DNA from 2 places in the Sediminibacillus dalangtanensis genome. Region 2 is predicted to be linked to the other one. Evidence: a T-box and tRNA genes for the amino acid it is inferred to sense, from the RefSeq annotation. Region 2 holds a T-box; the other holds one or more tRNA genes.
What was found. The T-box of region 2 lies ahead of alaS (alanine--tRNA ligase). A T-box ahead of a tRNA ligase gene usually reads a tRNA of that ligase, here a tRNA-Ala.
Positions count from the first base shown of each region.

Region 1: it encodes a tRNA-Ala, which carries the amino acid that the T-box ahead of alaS (alanine--tRNA ligase) is inferred to sense. The anticodon was not compared.

Region 1 is NZ_CP046956.1:60,378-63,798, forward strand. It holds rRNA gene ERJ70_RS00370 (16S ribosomal RNA) at 1-1,336, shown strand, start outside; tRNA gene ERJ70_RS00375 (tRNA-Ile) at 1,444-1,520, shown strand; tRNA gene ERJ70_RS00380 (tRNA-Ala) at 1,528-1,603, shown strand; rRNA gene ERJ70_RS00385 (23S ribosomal RNA) at 1,733-3,421, shown strand, end outside.
Region 2 is NZ_CP046956.1:2,345,472-2,348,892, reverse strand. It holds gene ERJ70_RS11885 (YrzR-like zinc ribbon domain) at 11-199, shown strand; gene ERJ70_RS11880 (AI-2E family transporter) at 314-1,381, shown strand; T-box leader at 1,448-1,655, shown strand; gene alaS (alanine--tRNA ligase) at 1,774-3,421, shown strand, end outside.

The sequences.
Region 1 (3,421 bases), 1.8 Mb from region 2:
TTTTGGCTGTCACTTACAGATGGGCCCGCGGCGCATTAGCTAGTTGGTAGGGTAATGGCCTACCAAGGCAACGATGCGTAGCCGACCTGAGAGGGTGATCGGCCACACTGGGACTGAGACACGGCCCAGACTCCTACGGGAGGCAGCAGTAGGGAATCTTCCGCAATGGACGAAAGTCTGACGGAGCAACGCCGCGTGAACGATGAAGGTCTTCGGATCGTAAAGTTCTGTTGTCAGGGAAGAACAAGTACCGTTTGAACAAGGCGGTACCTTGACGGTACCTGACGAGGAAGCCCCGGCTAACTACGTGCCAGCAGCCGCGGTAATACGTAGGGGGCAAGCGTTGTCCGGAATTATTGGGCGTAAAGCGCGCGCAGGCGGTTCCTTAAGTCTGATGTGAAAGCCCACGGCTTAACCGTGGAGGGTCATTGGAAACTGGGGAACTTGAGTACAGAAGAGGAGAGCGGAATTCCACGTGTAGCGGTGAAATGCGTAGATATGTGGAGGAACACCAGTGGCGAAGGCGGCTCTCTGGTCTGTAACTGACGCTGAGGCGCGAAAGCGTGGGGAGCGAACAGGATTAGATACCCTGGTAGTCCACGCCGTAAACGATGAGTGCTAGGTGTTAGGGGGTTTCCGCCCCTTAGTGCTGAAGTTAACGCATTAAGCACTCCGCCTGGGGAGTACGGCCGCAAGGCTGAAACTCAAAAGAATTGACGGGGGCCCGCACAAGCGGTGGAGCATGTGGTTTAATTCGAAGCAACGCGAAGAACCTTACCAGGTCTTGACATCCTCTGATTCCTCTAGAGATAGAGGTTTCCCTTCGGGGACAGAGTGACAGGTGGTGCATGGTTGTCGTCAGCTCGTGTCGTGAGATGTTGGGTTAAGTCCCGCAACGAGCGCAACCCTTGACCTTAGTTGCCAGCATTCAGTTGGGCACTCTAGGGTGACTGCCGGTGACAAACCGGAGGAAGGTGGGGATGACGTCAAATCATCATGCCCCTTATGACCTGGGCTACACACGTGCTACAATGGATGGTACAAAGGGAAGCGAAACCGCGAGGTGAAGCAAATCCCATAAAACCATTCTCAGTTCGGATTGCAGGCTGCAACTCGCCTGCATGAAGCCGGAATCGCTAGTAATCGCGGATCAGCATGCCGCGGTGAATACGTTCCCGGGCCTTGTACACACCGCCCGTCACACCACGAGAGTTGGCAACACCCGAAGTCGGTGAGGTAACCTTTTTGGAGCCAGCCGCCGAAGGTGGGGCCAATGATTGGGGTGAAGTCGTAACAAGGTAGCCGTATCGGAAGGTGCGGCTGGATCACCTCCTTTCTAAGGATAAATTAGCTCTTACGAGCTAAACACAGGACATACTTGGTTGTTTGGTTCAGTTTTGAGGGATCAATTCCCTATACCCGTATTATCTTCTCCGCAAGGATGGGCCTGTAGCTCAGTTGGTTAGAGCGCACGCCTGATAAGCGTGAGGTCGGTGGTTCAAGTCCACTCAGGCCCACCATCCATTCGGGGCCTTAGCTCAGCTGGGAGAGCGCCTGCTTTGCACGCAGGAGGTCAGCGGTTCGATCCCGCTAGGCTCCACCATTTTAATTACTTGTACCTTGAAAACTAGATAAGAAAATAGGAAGTGAAGGCGACTGCTCAGCAGGAGCCGGAACTAGACTATGCAAGACATTCAACGACATTGAAGTAACACGTCATTCACGAACGATAAGTTAAGTGAAGAAGGGCGCACGGTGGATGCCTTGGCACTAGGAGCCGATGAAGGACGGGACAAACACCGATATGTCTCGGGGAGCCGTACGTAGGCATTGATCCGGGAATTTCCGAATGGGGGAACCCCCTGCCCGTAATGGGGCAGGACGCTTATCTGAATTCATAGGATAAGTGAGGCAGACCCGGGGAACTGAAACATCTCAGTACCCGGAGGAAGAGAAAGCAAATGCGATTTCCCAAGTAGCGGCGAGCGAAACGGAAACAGCCCAAACCAGAGAGCTTGCTCTCTGGGGTTGTAGGACACTCCATCGGAGTTACCAAGAAACAGTTTAAGCGAATCGATCTGGAACGATCAGCCAAAGAAGGTAAGAGCCCTGTAGTTGAAAGATTGTTTCCTCCGGAGTGGATCCTGAGTACGGCGGAACACGAGGAATTCCGTCGGAATCCGGGAGGACCATCTCCCAAGGCTAAATACTCCCTAGTGACCGATAGTGAACCAGTACCGTGAGGGAAAGGTGAAAAGCACCCCGGAAGGGGAGTGAAAGAGAACCTGAAACCGTGTGCCTACAAGTAGTCGAAGCCCGTTAATGGGTGACGGCGTGCCTTTTGTAGAATGAACCGGCGAGTTACGATCTCCTGCAAGGTTAAGTCGGATAGACGGAGCCGCAGCGAAAGCGAGTCTGAACAGGGCGAATAGAGTAGGGGGTCGTAGACCCGAAACCGTGTGATCTACCCATGTCCAGGGTGAAGGTCAGGTAACACTGACTGGAGGCCCGAACCCACGCGTGTTGAAAAACGCGGGGATGAGGTGTGGGTAGGGGTGAAATGCCAATCGAACACGGAGATAGCTGGTTCTCTCCGAAATAGCTTTAGGGCTAGCCTCAAGAGTTGAGTACTGGAGGTAGAGCACTGATTGGACTAGGGGCCCTCATCGGGTTACCGAATTCAGTCAAACTCCGAATGCCAGCCACTCGATCTTGGGAGTCAGACTATGGGTGATAAGGTTCATAGTCGAAAGGGAAACAGCCCAGACCGCCAGCTAAGGTCCCAAAGTATACGTTAAGTGGAAAAGGATGTGGAGTTGCTTAGACAACCAGGATGTTGGCTTAGAAGCAGCCATCATTTAAAGAGTGCGTAATAGCTCACTGGTCGAGTGACTCTGCGCCGAAAATATACCGGGGCTAAACGTATCACCGAAGCTGCGGATTGTTCTTGCGAACAATGGTAGGAGAGCGTTCTAAGTGCAGCGAAGTCAGACCGTGAGGACTGGTGGAGCGCTTAGAAGTGAGAATGCCGGTATGAGTAGCGAAAAAAGAGTGAGAATCTCTTTCACCGAAAGCCTAAGGTTTCCTGAGGAAGGCTCGTCCGCTCAGGGTTAGTCGGGACCTAAGCCGAGGCCGAAAGGCGTAGGCGATGGACAACAGGTGGATATTCCTGTACCACCTCCTTTCCGTTTGAACGACGGGGGGACGCAGAAGGATAAGGAAAGCGCACTGCTGGTCATGTGCGCCCAAGCAGTAAGAGAGTCGGATAGGCAAATCCGTCCGGCAATCTCAAGCTGTGATGGGGAGGGAAATAAAGTACCGAAGTTCCTGATTTCACACTGCCAAGAAAAGCCTCTAGTGAGGAAAGAGGTGCCCGTACCGCAAACCGACACAGGTAGGCGAGGAGAGAATCCTAAGGTGA
Region 2 (3,421 bases):
AGGGTCCTGGATGCATTGCCCGAACTGTAAAAGTAAAAACATTGGGAAAATAGGAAACCAGCAATTTTATTGCTGGAATTGTTTTATCGAGCTGTCTCTATTGGGAGAAGTACTTGATCTGCATCAGGTTGAGCAGGATGGTTCTTTGAGTTCGTTGAATGACCTTTTTAGCGAGGATGAAAGAAAAGCAAGTTGGTAGAATGTATTAGCAGCGCCCAACATGGATTGATAAAATCTTCTTTCCTGGGAAAACTAAATCGAGACGTTTGGGGTTCAAATCGTCAAGTTTGTTTACCGGGAAGGAGGAGTATGTTTGTTCCATCCTAATAAATCTATCCGCTTTTTATACTGGATTTCAGCCGGAATATTGGCATTTTTATTTATGTATTTGTTATGGAGGCTGCTGCCACTATATCAGACGGTTTTGACTGTACTTCTCCATATATTGACTCCTTTCATTATCTCGGCATTGATTGCTTATTTGCTGCATCCTGTAATTGAAAAGCTTCATCAATGTAATTTTCCCCGTTGGTTTGCCATTATCGGTATTTATATCGTGTTTTTTGGTCTTTCAGGTTATCTTCTTTACAAAGCTTTTCCCGTACTGCTCCATCAGCTCCGGGATTTGAACGCCAATTTGCCTGCGTTTATGGAGCAATACCGCAGTGCGATCTATGGATTGTATGAACGTACAGCTTACTTACCAGAATCCGTACATGACCGGATGGATCTTCTTTTTTACCGGGTGGAAGAATTTATCGGTCATTTACTTACTAGTGTAGTTGAACAGGCAGCCAAACTAATGGATATCATCATACTGGCAGCGGTGATTCCCGTACTTGTTTTTTATATGCTGAAAGATTTTGATTTGATCAGGAAAGTAGTCAGCGGGCTGACTCCGGAGAAATATCGGGACGACGGGCGGAAGCTTTGCCTTGAAATAGATAAGAGTCTTGGAAATTATATTAGGGGGCAGTTGCTTGTCTGCCTGTTTGTTAGTTTGACCACCTATGGTTTTTTGTGGCTGATCGGCATGCGATATCCACTTCTCTTGGCAGTGATCATGGGAGTGACAAATATTATTCCCTACTTTGGTCCGATTCTGGGAGCTATTCCGGCAGTAGTAATTGCTTTTACTATCTCGTATAAAATGGTCGTTTATGTAGTGATCGCCGTGTTTATCGTACAGATTATCGAAGGGAATCTACTTTCCCCGTTCATTGTCGGCAAAAGCATCGATATTCATCCGATTTTAATAATATTTGCTTTACTTGCCGGGGGAGAAGTTGGCGGAATTATCGGAATGATACTGGCAGTCCCGCTACTTACCATTTTAAAAGTAATTCTGTTTCATATCCATCGTTTTCGTGCGGCGGATTGATTGACATAAGAAAGAATCTTTTTTATACTTTTGATACAAGTAGACGAAGGACAATAGAAGGAATGCTATAATACGTTGATGATCCCGAGTACATGGTGATCCACCCGATCAGAGAGGAATTTCCAGGCTGAAAAAATTCCCGGACAGGACCATGGAAGCTAGATCTGAGTGCGGATTCATCTCCGCCGGCCTGCACCGTTACAAGCAACTAGAGGTGATGGATCGTTGTATCCATAATCAGGGTGGTACCGCGAACAGAGCTCTCGTCCCTGCTTTCAGGCAGGAACGGGGGCTTTTTTTGTTTTATCGGAAAGTCTATCCTGTTTGGGGGAGAACGAAGTTAGTAAGCAATCCTTTGTAAAATAAGTCAAAGTCAATGGAGGTATAAACCTATGAAGCATTTAACTTCAGCAGAAGTTCGGCAAATGTACTTAGATTTCTTTAAGGAGAAAGGGCACCGTGTAGAACCAAGTGCCTCTTTAGTGCCGAAAGAAGATCCGACACTGCTTTGGATCAACAGTGGTGTAGCAACGTTAAAAAAGTACTTTGATGGAAGAGTCATTCCGGATAATCCCCGATTGGTCAATGCCCAAAAAGCGATCCGGACAAATGATATTGAAAATGTAGGGAAGACCGCACGGCACCACACCTTCTTTGAGATGCTGGGGAACTTCTCGATTGGTGATTATTTTAAAGAAGAAGCGATTGAGTGGGCTTGGGAGTTTCTCACCAGTGACGATTGGATCGGTTTTGAAAAAGAAAGACTTTCTGTAACCGTCCACCCGGAAGATGATGAAGCCTTTCAAATTTGGCGGGACAAAATTGGACTTCCGGAAGAAAGGATTATTCGCCTGGAAGAAAATTTTTGGGATATCGGCGAGGGACCAAGCGGACCGAACACGGAAATATTCTATGATCGCGGCGAAAAATACGGGAAGGACGCAAGTGATCCGGAGCTGTACCCAGGTGGAGAAAACGAGCGTTATCTGGAAATATGGAATTTGGTTTTTTCTCAATTCAATCATAATCCCGATCACACTTATACCCCGCTCCCTAAGAAAAACATCGATACTGGAATGGGGCTGGAACGGATGGTATGTGTCATCCAGGATACGCCGACTAATTTTGAAACCGACTTGTTCATGCCGCTGATACAACGTGCCGAACAACTGGCCGGCGTCAACTATGGCGAAACGGAAGCAGGCGACATAGCATTCAAAGTAATTGCCGACCATATCCGAACGGTTACGTTTGCAGTCAGTGACGGTGCGCTTCCTTCGAATGAAGGACGCGGCTATGTGTTGAGAAGACTCTTGCGGCGGGCAGTCCGTTATGCCAAGCAGATTGGAATCAACCGGCCTTTCATGTACCAGCTGGTGGATTCGGTCAGTGATATCATGGGAGAATTTTATGAAGAAGTACAGAATAAAAAGTCCTTTATTGAGAACGTGGTAAAGACAGAAGAGGAACGGTTCCACGAAACCCTTAGCGAAGGTTTGGCAATTTTATCGGAAATCATGGAAAACGAAAAACAAAAGGGCAGTAATGTCTTTCCTGGTGAAGAGGTATTCCGTTTGTATGATACCTATGGTTTTCCGAAGGAACTCACTGATGAATATATAAGCGAAGCGGGTTTTACCATTGATGAGGAAGGCTTTGAGCAGGAAATGAACAAACAGCGGGAAAGGGCGCGTCAAGCCAGGCAAAAGGTTGATTCCATGCATGTCCAAGAAGGCGTTGCCGGAGAAGTGGAAGCGGAAAGCACGTTTATCGGTTATGAAGAGCTGGAAGCGGAAACCACCGTTTTGGAGATTATCAAAGACAAAGAGCTGGTCGATACCGTGGAAGCAGGGGAAGAGGCTTACCTTTTCTTGAAAGAAACGCCATTTTATGCTGAAAGCGGCGGGCAGGTTGCTGACAAAGGCTGGATTCATACCGATCATGCTACACTCTCGGTAGAAGATGTTCAGAAAGCCCCGCAGGGACAGAACCTGCACCGTGTCCTGGTACAGGAAGGACGATTGCAAAAAGGGGAACGGG